One region of the Rhodococcus sp. 5G237 genome, then DNA from elsewhere that is predicted to be linked to it. Evidence: riboswitches for the same ligand, from Rfam matches in the RefSeq annotation. Region 1 holds a riboswitch; the other holds the start of a gene.

Evidence for each region. Region 1 has a riboswitch for glycine ahead of gcvP (aminomethyl-transferring glycine dehydrogenase). Riboswitches for the same ligand answer to the same signal wherever they lie in the genome.
Region 2: it holds a riboswitch for glycine, as region 1 does, so the genes downstream of both, ACWPOC_RS13175 (DMT family transporter) here and gcvP (aminomethyl-transferring glycine dehydrogenase) in region 1, are expected to answer to the same signal.

What each region holds. Positions count from the first base shown of each region.
Region 1 covers NZ_JBSNCD010000007.1:333,983-341,543, reverse strand. Annotated here, with positions in the region: gene ACWPOC_RS19045 (DUF881 domain-containing protein) at 1-465, shown strand, start outside; gene gcvH (glycine cleavage system protein GcvH) at 508-912, shown strand; gene garA (glycogen accumulation regulator GarA) at 1,068-1,529, shown strand; gene ftsR (transcriptional regulator FtsR) at 1,529-2,266, shown strand; gene ACWPOC_RS19025 (bifunctional nuclease family protein) at 2,416-2,889, shown strand; gene ACWPOC_RS19020 (MerR family transcriptional regulator) at 3,131-3,757, shown strand; glycine riboswitch at 3,890-3,985, shown strand; gene gcvP (aminomethyl-transferring glycine dehydrogenase) at 4,148-7,000, shown strand; gene ACWPOC_RS19010 (metallophosphoesterase) at 7,136-7,561, opposite strand, start outside.
Region 2 covers NZ_JBSNCD010000005.1:182,024-189,584, reverse strand. Annotated here, with positions in the region: gene ACWPOC_RS13180 (SPFH domain-containing protein) at 1-662, shown strand, start outside; gene ACWPOC_RS13175 (DMT family transporter) at 714-1,751, opposite strand; glycine riboswitch at 1,894-1,983, opposite strand; gene ACWPOC_RS13170 (class I adenylate-forming enzyme family protein) at 2,248-3,741, shown strand; gene ACWPOC_RS13165 (NADP-dependent oxidoreductase) at 3,782-4,825, shown strand; gene ACWPOC_RS13160 (SDR family NAD(P)-dependent oxidoreductase) at 4,930-5,694, shown strand; gene ACWPOC_RS13155 (ABC transporter substrate-binding protein) at 5,735-6,829, shown strand; gene ACWPOC_RS13150 (mycofactocin-coupled SDR family oxidoreductase) at 6,861-7,561, shown strand, end outside.

The DNA of each region.
Region 1 (7,561 bases):
TCGGAAGCGGCACTCGAGGAAGCCCGCACGCGCCTGTACACGCTGTCGGTGCAACTCGGCACCGAACCCGCCACCGGGCCCGGAGTGGTTCTCACCGTCGACGATCCGCGCGAGGGCGTCGGATCGGAGGTGCTGCTCGACATGATCCAGGAGCTGCGCGCGGCGGGTGCCGACACGATGCAGATCGCCGGGGCGAACGGCGAGACCGTGCGCATCGGGGTCGATTCGTGGGTCACCGGACCGGGCGGCGACATCGTCGTCGACGACCGCGGACTCGACGCTCCGTACACCGTCACCGCCATCGGCGACGGACCGACTCTCGCCGCCGCATTGAACATTCCCGGCGGAGTGGTCGACACGGTCGCCCGTGCGGGCGGATCATTGTCCGTGGAACAGTCTCCGCAGGTGGAGGTGTCCGCCTTGCGGGAGATCGAGCCACGCCAATACTCTCAGCCCGGTAACTGAATCCGACGTTCCGGTCGAACGTCGTCTCCGAAAGGACCAGTCTTGACCGATTTCGCGACACCCGAGGATCTGCGGTACACCCCCGAGCACGAGTGGGTGCGCAGGACGGGCGCGACGACCGTGCGCATCGGGATCACCGACTACGCACAGTCCCAACTCGGCGACGTGGTCTTCGTGCAGCTGCCCGAGGCGGGCGCCGAGATCGCCGCCGGCGAGTCCTTCGGAGAGGTCGAGTCCACCAAGAGCGTGTCGGACGTGTTCGCGCCGCTGACTGCGAAGGTGACCGCCGTCAACACGGAACTCGACGCGAATCCCGAACTGGTGAACAGCAGCCCGTACGAGGACGGCTGGCTCGTCGACGTGGAGATCGGCAGCGAGAGCGACCTCGACGAGGCGCTCGCGGAGACGCTCGACGCGGAAGGTTACCGCGGGATCACGGAAGGCTGACGGACCCGACAGGTAACGTGACCGCGACTGTCTGCGTCAGTACCCCCGAGCGGGGTACGGTCGGATATGGCGTGTGCCGTGTCGGACCTGAACGGGGCGAACGAATCAGCGACCGTCCGGGATCACCCGGGTGGTCGAACGGATAAGGAGAAACGGTGAGCGAGAACGGCAACGCGGGCTACGAGGAGACTCCTGCAGAGACCACTTCGGTATTTCGCGCCGACTTCCTGAACGAAGTGGAGGGCGCGGGTTCGGCCACCACCGAAGCGCCCGTCTCGGGTGTCGAGGGCCTGCCCGCCGGATCGGCGCTGCTGGTGGTCAAGCGGGGACCCAATGCAGGATCGCGCTTCCTGCTCGACCAGCCCACCACCTCGGCGGGTCGGCATCCCGACAGCGACATCTTCCTCGACGACGTGACCGTCAGCCGTCGGCACGCCGAGTTCCGCCAGGACGAGGGCGAATTCCAGGTCGTCGACGTGGGAAGCCTCAACGGCACCTACGTCAACCGCGAGCCGGTCGACTCCGCCGTTCTCGCGAACGGCGACGAGGTGCAGATCGGCAAGTTCCGGCTGGTGTTCCTGACCGGTCCGCGAGGTAACCAGGGCGCGGGTAGCTGATGACCGCGGCCCGCCAGCCGGCGCCGGCCGGAATGTCGATCGGGTCGGTGCTCGACCGCCTGCGTCCGGAATTCCCGGACGTGACGATCTCGAAGATCCGGTTCCTCGAGGCCGAGGGACTGATCAGCCCGGAACGCACCCCCTCGGGCTACCGACGCTTCTCGATCGCCGACTGCGAGCGTCTGCGGTACGTGCTCACCGCGCAGCGCGATCAGTACCTTCCGCTCAAGGTGATCAAGGAGCAGCTCGAGGCGATCGACCGCGGCGCCGCCACGGTGGGATCGGTCGAGACCCGGATCACCCGGCCGCGCCCGCTGGCGGTCGCCCGCGGCGAGGTCTCGCCGGAGGATCTGCGCACCGACCGCGAGATCCGGGTGAGTCGCGACGATCTGTGCACCCGTGCGGGGATCGACGCGGCCTTCCTCACCGAGCTGGTGGGGGCGGGCCTGGTCAAGCCGGGCCCGGCCGGTTTCTTCGACGAGGACGCGGTGCTGCTCGCCCGCACGGCGAAAGCGATGGCGGAGTTCGGCCTCGAGGTTCGGCACCTGCGGGCGTTCAAGCTCGCCGCCGACCGCGAGGCCGCGCTCGTCGCGCAGATCGCCGGTCCGATCGCGAAGGGCCGCGACGCCGGGGCGCGGCAGCGCGCCGAGGAGATGGTGCGCGAACTGGCCGCACTGTCGTTGACATTGCACACCTGCCTGGTGAAAGCGGCGGTGCAGGGGGCCCTCGACCGTTAGGCGACGAATTCATCGCCGTGTGCGACCACGGGCCCTTCGTCGGGTGGTGACGTACGGCACCTGACGGATGCGCTGGAGGACACTAGAATTCCAGGCAGTACCTGTCGGGTGGTCCCACCACCGACGAGCAGCAGGACGGAGGCATCGCGATGAGCGAGATGCGGATAGTAGGGATTCGTATCGAACAGCCGCAGAACCAGCCTGTCCTCCTGCTGCGGGAGGTCGACGGCGATCGGTATCTGCCGATCTGGATCGGGCAGAACGAAGCGACCGCCATCGCCCTCGAACAGCAGGGGGTCGAACCGGCGCGGCCGCTGACCCACGACCTGATCAAGAACCTCCTCGAGGCGTTCGGTCACAACCTGCGCGAGGTGCGCATCGTCGACCTGCGCGAAGGGACGTTCTACGCGGATCTGGTCTTCGACGGAGGGATGCGCGTGTCCTGCCGGCCCTCCGACGGGGTCGCGGTGGCCTTGCGCATCGGCGCGCCGGTCCACGTCGAGGAACCGGTGCTCACGGAGGCAGGACTGGTCATGCCCGACGAACGGGAGGACGAGGTCGAGAAGTTCAAGGAGTTCCTCGACTCCGTCTCGCCCGACGATTTCAAGGCGACGGACGGCTGAGCGCCGTCCGTCCGCACGGCGACGAGCGTTGGCGCGCGCGTCGGCCGTGACGGTAGTAATGTCGAACGTTGCCTTCCGGTCGGCGTGTTGCAGCCCGACGCCCAACACCGGAGCGTACGCTGAGTTGATCCGCCAGGGATGACTCGGTGAGCCTGGGAGCGCTCGATGATCGGATGTGGTCGGGGGGATCCGCCAATCGATCGTTGCGAGGCAGAACTGGGCGCGCGAGAGGGAGTCAGTAGTGCGAGATCGGACGAAGGGACAGCCACTCGGCGTCGATTCCGGCGATCGCTCGAATCCGGCGCCGCGGACGAACGAGACCGACGAGATCCAACCGGGCCTGTTTCCGGACAACTCGGTACCCGACGAGCTCGTCGGCTACCGCGTGCCCATCGCCTGTCAGATCGCGGGAATCAGCTACCGCCAGCTCGACTACTGGGCCCGCACGAATCTGGTCGTACCGTCCATCCGCGGGGCCGCCGGCTCCGGTAGCCAGCGGCTGTACTCGTTCAAGGACATCCTCGTCCTCAAGATCGTCAAGCGCCTGCTCGACACCGGTGTCTCGCTGCAGAACATCCGCGTCGCCGTCGACCATCTCCGCAGCCGCGGGGTGGGCGACCTCGCGAAGATCACCCTGTTCTCCGATGGCACCACCGTCTACGAGTGCACGTCGCCCGAAGAGGTCGTCGACCTGCTGCAGGGCGGGCAAGGTGTCTTCGGGATCGCGGTGAGCGGCGCGATGCGCGAACTCACCGGCAGCATTGCCGATTTTCCCGCCGAACGCGCCGATGGCGGCGGCGTCGAGGAACGCCCCGAGGACGAACTCGCGTCGCGTCGCCGCGAACGCATCAACCGCCGCATCGGCTGACCCCACCACTGATGTCGCATCGGCCGACGACACCGCCGATCCATCTCTGCTGATCCATCTCCACCACCTGCGGCGCTTTCCGCACCTGCGGTATTTCGACCCCTGCGACGTGATCTAGACTCGAAGATGCGTCGCCATCACGCGGGAGAGACCCGGACACCGAGCCGGGCGCCGAAGGAGCAGCACCTCCCCGTCAATCTCTCAGGCAACCGGGACCGCGTGAGCTCCGACGTCTCTGGAAAGCGGCGGGAGCACCCGCCCGCCCACGGGGAAAGGCTCTGGCCGGCCGAATCTCTCAGGCGCTCGCTCCGCGAGCTCACGACAGAGGGGGAGGAACCACCTCGCGCGACCGCGCGCATGTGGACCTCGCCGACCAGCCCGGGAGCTGCGATGACAGATGCCGTCACCTCGAACTTCGCCGATCGCCACATCGGCCCCGACACCGCCGGCCTGAACCGGATCCTCGACGTCGTCGGAGTCGATTCCCTCGACGCCCTCGCCACCGCCGCGGTACCGGCCGCCATCCTCGACGACCGTGCAGACAACGTGCCGACCGGCCTCGACGTCCTCGACGCGCCCCGCTCCGAGCACGACGTACTCGCCGAACTGAAGGCACTCGCGTCGCAGAACACCGTGGCGACGTCGATGATCGGTCACGGCTACTACGACACGCTCACGCCGCCCGTGCTGCTACGCAACATCATCGAGAACCCCGCCTGGTACACGGCCTACACCCCCTACCAGCCGGAGATCAGCCAGGGACGCCTCGAGGCGCTGCTGAACTTCCAGACCATGGTCGCCGACCTGACCGGCATGGAGATCGCGAACTCGTCGATGCTCGACGAGGCCACCGCCGCCGCCGAGGCAATGACCCTGCTGCGCCGCGCGAACCGCAAGTCCAAGAGCCCGCGCCTGGTCGTCGACGTCGACCTGTTCGCGCAGACCGCCGCGGTGCTGGCGACCCGCGCCGAACCACTCGGCATCGAGATCGTCACCGCCGACCTCGCTGCCGACGGACTGCCCGAGGGCGAGTTCTTCGGCGTGATCCTGCAGGTGCCCGGCGCTTCGGGACGCATCATCGACGCCGCTCCGATCATCGCGGCCGCCCACGACCGCGGCGCGCTCGTCGCCGTCGGTGCCGACCTGCTGGCCATGACCCTGATCACCCCGCCCGGGGAGCAGGGCGCCGACGCGTGCTTCGGCACCACCCAGCGGTTCGGTGTGCCGATGGGCTTCGGTGGGCCGCACGCCGGCTACCTCGCCGTCGGTAGCGCCCACACCCGCACCCTGCCGGGACGCCTCGTCGGTGTCTCGGTGGACGTGGACGGCAACCCGGCCTACCGGCTCGCGTTGCAGACCCGTGAGCAGCACATCCGCCGTGAGAAGGCCACCAGCAACATCTGCACCGCCCAGGTGCTCCTCGCCGTGCTCGCGGCCATGTACGTCTCGTACCACGGCGCCGAAGGCCTCACCGGCATCGCCCGCCGCGTCGCCGGGCACGCCCGCCGCCTCGCCGACGGTCTGCGCGCCGGTGGCGTCGAGGTCGTCCACGACGAGTTCTTCGACACCGTCCTCGTGCGCGTCCCGGGGCGCGCCGACGCCGTGCTCGCCGCCGCCCTCGAGGCCGGCATCAACCTGTACCGGGTCGACGACGATCACGTGTCGATCTCGTGCGACGAGGCCACCACCGCGGCGCACGTGGACGCGGTCTTGGGCGCTTTCGGCGTCGACGCCGGGGAGGCCGCCGAGGGAACGGCGCTGCCGCAGGCCCTGGCCCGCACCAGCGAGTTCCTGCAGCACGAGGCGTTCACCCGCTACCGCACCGAGACCGCGATGATGCGTTACCTGCGGCGTCTGTCCGACAAGGACCTCGCCCTCGACCGGACGATGATCCCACTGGGCTCGTGCACGATGAAGCTCAACGCCGCCGCCGAGATGGAAGCCATCACCTGGCCCGAGTTCGCGGGTCTGCATCCCTTCGCTCCGGCGGACCAGACGGGCGGCATCCGCCGTCTCATCGCCGACCTGGAGGGTTGGCTCGCCGCGGTGACGGGCTACGACGCCGTGAGCCTGCAGCCCAACGCCGGCAGCCAGGGTGAGTACGCGGGTCTGCTCGCGATCCGCCACTACCACCTCGACCGCGGCGACACCGATCGGGACATCTGCCTGATCCCGTCGAGCGCGCACGGCACCAATGCCGCATCCGCTGTGATGGCGGGCATGCGTGTCGAGGTCGTCGCGTGCCGTCCGAACGGCGACGTCGATCTCGACGACCTGCGCGCCAAGATCGCCGACCACGGTGCGCGACTGGCCGCGATCATGATCACCTATCCGTCCACGCACGGTGTCTACGAGCACGACATCGCCGACATCTGCGGTGCCGTGCACGACGCCGGCGGTCAGGTGTACATCGACGGCGCCAACCTCAACGCTCTCGTGGGTCTGGCGCGGCCGGGCAAGTTCGGGGGCGATGTCAGCCACCTGAACCTGCACAAGACCTTCTGCATCCCGCACGGTGGTGGCGGTCCGGGTGTCGGCCCGATCGGTGTCCGTTCGCATCTGGCCCCGTACCTGCCGGGTCATCCGGCGGAGCCGGGACTCGGGGGAGCAGGACCGGTCTCGGCGGCGCCCTACGGGTCGGCGTCGATCCTGCCGATCACCTGGGCGTACATCAAGATGATGGGTGCCGAGGGACTGCGTCGCGCGTCGCTGACGGCGATCGCGTCGGCCAACTACATCGCGCGTCGTCTCGACGAGTACTTCCCGGTGCTGTACACGGGGGAGACCGGCATGGTCGCCCACGAGTGCATCCTCGATCTGCGTCCGCTGACGAAGGCGACGGGGGTGACGGTCGACGACGTCGCGAAGCGTCTGGCCGACTACGGCTTCCACGCGCCGACGATGAGCTTCCCGGTGGCCGGCACCCTCATGGTCGAACCCACCGAGAGCGAGGACATCGCCGAACTCGACGCGTTCATCGACGCGATGATCTCGATCCGCGGTGAAATCGACCGGGTCGGGGCAGGAGAGTGGCCGGTGGACGACAATCCGCTGCGCGGGGCTCCGCACACCGCGGAATGCCTGGTGGGTGAGTGGAACCACCCGTACTCGCGGGAGATCGCGGTGTTCCCGATGGGGAAGAGCCGGGCCAAGGTGTGGCCGGCGGTGCGGCGTATCGACGGCGCACACGGCGACCGGAACCTGGTGTGCTCGTGCCCGCCCTTGGAGGCGTACAGCGGCTGACGCCGGGGATGGCCGACGGACATGTCCGTCGGCCATCTTCATCGGTGGGGCAACTCCGAACAGTACGGAAACCAAAGAAATACAGAAATACCACCGGGTAAGGACACATCTCACCGAGCCCTGAGGGCAAGGCCGTCAGTTCGCGGCGGTCAGCTCGAGGACGGAGATCTCCGGTGGGGTGCCGACCCGCACGGGCGGTCCCCACGCGCCGGTGCCCTGGGATGTGTAGATCTGCGTGTCGCCGAAGCGGTCGAGTCCGGTGACGGTGGGGTTGGCGAGGGAGACGAACGGCCGCAGCGGCCACATCTGTCCGCCGTGGGTGTGCCCGGACAGCTGCAGGTCGACTCCGCGTTCGCGGGCCTCGTCGATGTGCCGGGGCTGGTGGGCGGCGAGGATCACGGGGGTACCGTCCGCGATGCCGTCGAGGGCGGTGGGCATGTCCGGGTGGTGGGGTTCGGTGGCCGTGTAGTCGTGGACGCCGGCGAGCGCGACGACGTCGCCGTCGCGTTCGAGGACGACGTGCTCGTTGCGCAGGGTGCGTACACCGAGCGTCTCCCAATG
Region 2 (7,561 bases), on a different contig from region 1:
ACCGCGAATCCGCGATCAAGACCGCCGAGGGCGACAAGCAGTCGCGCATCCTCTCCGCCGAAGGTGCGAAGCAGGCCGCGATCCTCGAAGCCGAGGCCGACCGGCAGTCGCGGATCCTGCGCGCGCAGGGTGATCGCGCGGCGCGCTACCTCGAGGCTCAGGGCGAGGCGAAGTCCATCGAGAAGGTGTTCGCAGCGATCAAGGCCGGCAAGCCCACTCCGGAGCTGCTCGCCTACCAGTACCTGCAGACCCTGCCGCAGATGGCCCAGGGCGATGCGAACAAGATGTGGGTGGTGCCGAGCGACTTCGGCAAGGCGCTCGAAGGATTCGCGCGGACGCTCGGCGCGCCCGGCGAGGACGGCGTCTTCCGCTTCGAGCCGAGTCCTGTCGACGAGGAACTGCAACGGCCCGAGGACGACAGTGCCGAGGTCGAGGATTGGTTCGCGACCAAGCGCGACCCCGAGGTGGCCCAGGCCGTCGCCGAAGCCGAGGCGGTCGCGCGCAAGCCCGTCGACCCCGCAGTTCGGACGGGTCTCGCCACGGAGGGGACGCAGGGGGGTGCCGGTGAAGGACAGTCGGCGTTGCCCGCAACGCCGCCGGCGCAGCGTTGGATGACGAACGACGCATCCGAGCAGCCGGCCGAGCCGCCGCAACAGCAGTAACGGAAACCGATTCGAGTGGGAGGGCGCGCCGACCGGCGGCCCTCCCACTCGTCATCGGCGGCCGAGCATCGGCAGTGCCATCGCTACCACGATGAGACCGGCGCCCGCGGCGGCGAGCACGGTCACGGACTCTCCGAAGGCGACCATGCCGATCATCAGCGCGACCACGACCTCGAGGTAGGACAGGCCGGACAGTTCCGCGGCACGAAGGTGCTTGCCCGCAACGACGAGCAACCCCAGCGCGAACAGGCCGCAGACGACGAAGAACCCACCGGCCCACAACCAGTGCGTCGCGGTCATCCCCGACATGTCGGGTCGGGTCACCGCGACCATCCCACCTGCCGCGACGGCACCGAAGACGAAGTTCCACAGGGACCGGACGTCGGACGGCATGTCGGTGCGATAGCGGTAGCACAGCAGGGCCCCGCCGTAGAAGACTCCCGAGGCCGCGCCCAGCACGGTGCCCAGCGTCTCGTGCTCACCCCCGGACGACCCACCGCCGACCAGACCGGCGGCGAGCAGCATACCGGCGAACGCCGTGCCGATCGACAGGGCGTCGAGGCGACCGACCCTCTCCTTCAGGAACACCCGGGCGAGGGCCGTCGCGACGACGGGGCCGAGGTAATGGAGAACCACGGCACGGGACAGGTCGGTCAACACCGTGGCGGACAGATAGGTCGCGAGGGACAGTCCGAGGAGCACACCGCCACCGACGACCGACCAGGACAGACGGGTCCGGCGCAACTGTCCGAGGCGGCGGGACAGCGCCATCAGGAGGAGCATGCCGAGTGCTCCGACTGCCATCCGTCCGAGCGTCAGTGCCTCACCGAGCACCGCGCCTTCGGGAGTGGCCTTGCGGCCGAACAATCCTGCGGCGCCCATCGCGGTCGCGGACAGCACGATCGCGGCGATCCCGAGTCGCCGGTTCGTACGCGACGGCGACTTCGGGGCGGGGGAGGGAGGGAGAACAGGGCCACGCGACTCGGTCGGTGCAATATCGGCACGCTGCTCGAGCAGCGCATCATCGGCGCGCGAAGGCGCGCCCACGGCATCATCGGCGCGCGAAGGCGCGCCCAGGGAAACGGTCACACGTCTACCTCGGGTCCAGGGTGCACGAAACGAGCACCAGCGGGTGTTGTCGTTCCCCGCTCTGTCATCGGACCTGAGAGCTTTCGCGGACGGAGCCGCTTACACCTTCGGTGAACCCGGAAGAGTTGCTTTCCAGAGGAGCCTCGCCGTGGCGGTCTGGGGGCCTGAGAGATTCCCGGGGAGGTTGCTCCTTCGGCGCCCGCTGTGTGCGGGACTCTCCCGCCGCGGTTCGGTGGCTGTTCAGTTGTGGCGTCAAGTATGCCATGCGGCTCGATGCGGGTCTGTGAGGTCGTACCGGGGGTCGGGCATGTCTCGCATTTTGCCTGGTGAGAGGGCTGCCAGAAAATTCCGGCCGATACCTTCACAAATATAGGCATAATTGCTATGGTGTGCATCACACGGTCTCGCGACCGAGGGTTCGGCACCCGGTGATCGCGAGCGCCGGTCGATTCGTCTCTTCTCTCGTACGGCAGAGCTTCTGAAGACAGGTGGTCATATGGGTATCGGGATGGTCCTCGACATGGCGTCCGCCGCCACCCCCGATCGGATCGCGATGGGTCCTCGTTCGAACGGTGTCACCTACCGCCGGCTCGACGAACTCGCTTCGCGCGGTGCGGGCTTGCTCGGTGAGCTCGGAGCCCGGAACGTCGTCTTCGTCGGAGTGAACGGTCCGGTCCTTCCCACGCTCATGTTCGCTGCCGGTCGTGCCGGTATTCCCCTGGCGCCCTTGAACTACCGGCTTCCCGCTGCGCAGTTGCTCGAATTGATCGACAGGTTGGACGAACCGATCGTCGTGGCGGACGCCGACTATGTCGGCAAGCTCGACGGGTGCGCGCACCGAATCGTCTCGACCGACGAATTTCTCGGTCTCGCGGAGGGGACGGCACCTCTCGCGGGGGACCGCTCGGAAGACGAGGGGACCGCGATCGTGCTGTTCACCTCCGGGACCACCTCGGCTCCGAAAGGGGTGCTGCTCCGACACCGGCACCTGCTGTCCTACCTCATCAATACCGTCGAATTCGGTTCGGCGGCATGGCAACAGGCCACGCTGGTCAGCACGCCGCCCTATCACATCGCGGGTCTCGGTGCCGTTCTGAGCAACGTCTACTCGGGTCGACGCATGGTCTACCTGCCCGACTTCACGCCGCAGGGCTGGCTCGACCTCGTTCGCACCGAGGGTGTCACCAGCGCGATGGTGGTGCCGACGATGCTCGCCCGCATCGTCGACCACCTCGACGGCACGCCCGCCGAGGTCCCGACGCTCGAGTCGCTCGCCTACGGAGGTGCGAGGATGCCCCAGCCGGTCCTCGAGCGTGCCCTCGCGGCATTCGGCGACACCGGATTCGTCAACGCCTACGGATTGACGGAGACCAGTTCGACGATCGCGGTGCTCGGACCCGAGGAGCATCGGGAGGCGTTCGTGAAACCCGAACTGCGAGGACGGCTCTCCTCGGCCGGTCGGATCGTGCCCGGTATCGAAGCGCAGATCCGATCCGAGGACGGCGAACGCGTGCTGCCCGACGGGCAGACGGGTCTGCTGTGGGTGCGCGGGGCGCAGGTCAGCGGCGAGTACATGGGTAACGGTTCGGTCCTGGACGCGGAGGGCTGGTTCCCGACCAGGGATCGCGCCCGGATCGAGGACGGCTATCTCTACATCGGTGGTCGCGCTGACGACACGATCATCCGGGGCGGGGAGAACATCGCGCCGGCCGAGATCGAGGACGTGCTGGCACACCACCCGCAGGTGCGTGAGGTGGCCGTGATCGGTACTCCCGACGACGAATGGGGCGAACGGATCTGCGCGGTGATCGTCCCGGCTGTCGACAACCATGAGGAGGCCGATGCGATCCGCACGTGGTGCCGTGAACGTCTGCGCGGCTCGCGGACCCCCGACGACGTCGTGTTCGTCGACGATCTGCCCCGTACCCCCACCGGCAAGCTGGTGCGCCGCGATCTCGTCGAGCAGGTCACGGCCGGACTCGCGGGATGATCGCGCTGCCGTCCGCATCACGAAGAGAACGGGCATCCTTGTGACCGACATCGTGGACACCGAACTCGTCCGACGCGAATGGATCCTCCGGGCGCGTCCGAGCGGCCGTCCCCGTGACACCGACGTCGAGTTGGTCGGAACCGCTCTCGGCGAACCCGCCTCGGGGCAGATCCACGTGCGGAACCTCGTCATGTCCGTCGAGCCCTACATGCGGGGCAGGATGGGCGGTGAGGCGACCTACGCGGAGCCCTACGCATTGGGGGAGCCGATGCTCGCTCCCACGGTCGGGGTCGTGTCCTGGTCCGATCGACCCGAGTTGCCGATCGGATCGCTTGTTCTCCACGAGTACGGCTGGCGGACGGAAAGTTTCGTCGACCCGTCCGACTGTCGCAGGCTTCGGCACGACGATCTCCCCGCAGCCCTGCACCTGAGTGTCCTCGGCATCCCGGGGATGACCGCCTGGGTAGGAATCGATCGGATCGCGCAGGTGCGCAGCGGCGATGTGGTGTTCGTGTCGTCCGCGGCCGGCGCGGTCGGATCCACTGCGGTCCAGCTGGCGAAACAGCGTGGTGCCGTGGTGATCGCGAGCGCCGGATCTCCCGAGAAGGTCTCGCTCGTCAGGGAACTCGGTGCCGACGCGGCGTTCGATCATCACGAGGGGCCGGCGAAGGACCTGCTGCGCAGCGCTATGGCCGAGGTCGGTGCCACCGCGCTCGATGTGTATTTCGACAATGTCGGGGGCGAACAACTCGAAGCGGCCATCCGTGTGCTCGCCGACCACGCCCGGATCGCTCTGTGCGGGATGATCAGCGTCTACAACTCCGCCACACCCGTGCCCGGACCGAACAACCTGCTCAAACTGATCTGGCGTCGCGCCCGGATGGAAGGCTTCCTGCTGGCCGACCATCTCGACGCACGCGACGCTTTCGAGGACGAGATGGCCGCGCTCGTCCGGAGCGGACGGATCCGGCCCGTCCACACCGAGTTCGCCGGTGGCATCGGCGGTGCATGGGATGCCTTCGTCGGGATGCTCGACGGCGCCGCAACCGGTAAGGCCCTCGTCCCTCTCGTTCCCTCGACCTGACTCCGTCGGGACCGTCCCGACGTCGCTGCGGCGGCGCCGGTGTCCCGCCGCACCTTCTCACTCTTTCGGCGCCTTCGACGCCGACCTCATCGACAGGAGCCCGCATGACCACGCATCCCCGTCCTCTCGAAGGAAAGGTAGCGCTCGTCACCGGTGGCAGCCGCGGCCTGGGCCGCGAGATGGTTCTCGCCTTTGCGAACGCCGGTGCCGACGTCGTCATCGTCAGCCGCAAGGTCGACAGTTGCGAGAAACTCGCTGCGGAGGTCGCCGAGACCACCGGACGCAAGGCTCTGCCCCTCGCACTGCACGTCGGCGACTGGGACGCCCACGAACCGGTCGTCGACCGGGTCTACGACGAGTTCGGCCACCTGGACGTCCTGGTGAACAACGCCGGCATGGCACCTCTGTACCCCAGCCTCGACCAGGTGACCGAGGAACTGTTCGACAAGGTGATCGGGGTCAATCTCAAGGGTGCCTTCCGTCTGACCGCCCTCGTCGGTCCTCGGATGGCGGCGGGTTCCGGGGGGTCGATCATCAACATCAGCTCCATCGCCTCCGAGCGACCGATGACCAGCGATCTGCCGTACGCGGCGGCCAAGGCGGGACTGAACACCCTGACCAAGGGCTTCGCGCAGGCATACGGCCCCAGCGTGCGGGTCAACACGATCATGGCCGGTGCGTTCCTCACCGACATCAGCAAGGCCTGGGACATGGACTCGGCCAACGAACTCTTCGGGGCGATGCCGCTCCGGCGTGCCGGAAATCCGGACGAGGTCGTCGGCGCCGCACTGTATCTCGCGGGACCCGGTTCCACCTACACCACCGGTGCCGTGATCCCCGTCGACGGCGGCCGCACCTCCACCCCCTGACCCGATCCGCGGCCCACGGGCCGACGACCAGGAGCCTCCCATGGACTTCATCCGAGCACCGCGCCGTACCCGGCGCACCTTCCTGTCGACCCTGACCGCCGCCGCGCTCGCCGCGACCCTCGCGGCCTGCGGTGGAAACGGTGGGGACGACCGCATCACCTCGGAATCGATCGGATCGACCGGCCCGGCCGGCGACGATGCCTGGCAACAGGTGATCGAGGCGGCCAAGGCGGAGGGCGAGGTCACGATCTATTCGTCGAACGCCGCGGACGCTCTCGCCGAACTGGGCCGCCGCTTCGAGGCCGACTACGGCATCCGCCTGAACGTCGTGCGTGACGTCGACGCGAATCTGCACCAGAAGATCGGTGCGGAGACCGAGACCGGCAACCGGGTCGCCGACGTGGTCACGCAGGCGAGTGTGCCGTGGGCCGTGAGCCTCGGCGCGGAGGGGGAGTTCGCCGAGCCCGTCGGCCCGGCCTTCACCGACTCCGCCAGTGAGTACGACGTCACGACCCTGAAGGACGACACGGGTTACTTCGTCTCCAATGCGTCGGTCCTGACCTTCGGCTGGAACACCCAGCGCTACCCGGACGGCGTCGACAGCTACGGCGATCTCCTGGATCCGGCGCTCGGCGACGGCAGGATCGGCATCGTCCTTCCCACGTCGACCGCGCACGTGGATTTCTACGACAACTATCTCGAGCAGGTCGGAGGGGAGGGTTATCTCGAGAAGCTGGCGCAGCAGCGTCCGCGGATCTATCCCAGCGCGCTGCCGTTGGCGCAGGCCCTCGCCTCCGGTGAGATCGCCGCCGCCGCATTCGTGCAGGACCAGAAGAGCGAGCAGCAGACCGGCGCCCCTGTCGACTCGGCCTTCGGAGACGTCGTGTGGGGCGCACCCATGTACACCGCGATCCTCGCCGACGCCGTTCATCCCAATGCAGCCCAGGTCCTGGCCAACTACATGGTCACCCCGGCGGGTCAGGAAGCGGTCTCGTTCCGCAATGCCTCCGTTCTGCCCGGCATCGGTTCGGCGGTCACCACCGTCGACAAGGTTGCCCCTCAGAACACGGACGCCATGACGCCGGAAGCACTCGAAGAACTCAAGGCCCGCTTCGGCCGTCTGTTCAACCAGTAGTTCCGGGATCGCCGGAGAAGGAGTCACCCCCATGGGAAGAGTTGAAGGAAAGGTCGCACTGATCACCGGCGCGGCCCGTGGCCAAGGGCGCGCGCACGCCGTGCGTCTCGCCGAGGAAGGGGCGGACGTCGTCCTCCTCGACGTGTGCAGGTCGATCGACTCGGTGCCGTACCCGCTTGCCACCGGGGACGACCTGAAGGAGACCGAGGCGCTCGTCGCCGCGACCGGCCGTCGGGTCCTGTCCCGCGTCGCCGACGTCCGGGACCAGACGCAGCTCGACGCTGCGGTTGCGGACGCGATCGGAACGTTCGGGCACATCGACATCGTCTGCGCCAACGCGGGCATCGTGGGCTTCCGGCCCACCTGGGAGTTGAGTGACGCAGAGTGGCAGGACATGCTCGACGTCAACCTCACCGGGGTGTTCCACACCGTTCGAGCCGTCGTCCCGGAGATGATCCGCGCCGGCCGCGGTGGATCGATCGTCATGACCAGCTCGATCCAGGCGATGCTCGGCTCGGCCAACATCGGTCACTACAACGCGTCGAAGAGCGGTGTCGTCGGCCTCATGCGGACTCTGGCCACCGAACTCGGCCCCCACGGCATCCGCGTCAACACGGTCAATCCGAGCGCCGTGGAGACGCCGATGCTGCATAACGATGCGACCTTCCGGATCTTCGGGCCCGATCTCGAGAATCCGGGACCGGACGACCTGTGGGAGCGCTCGAAGGACCG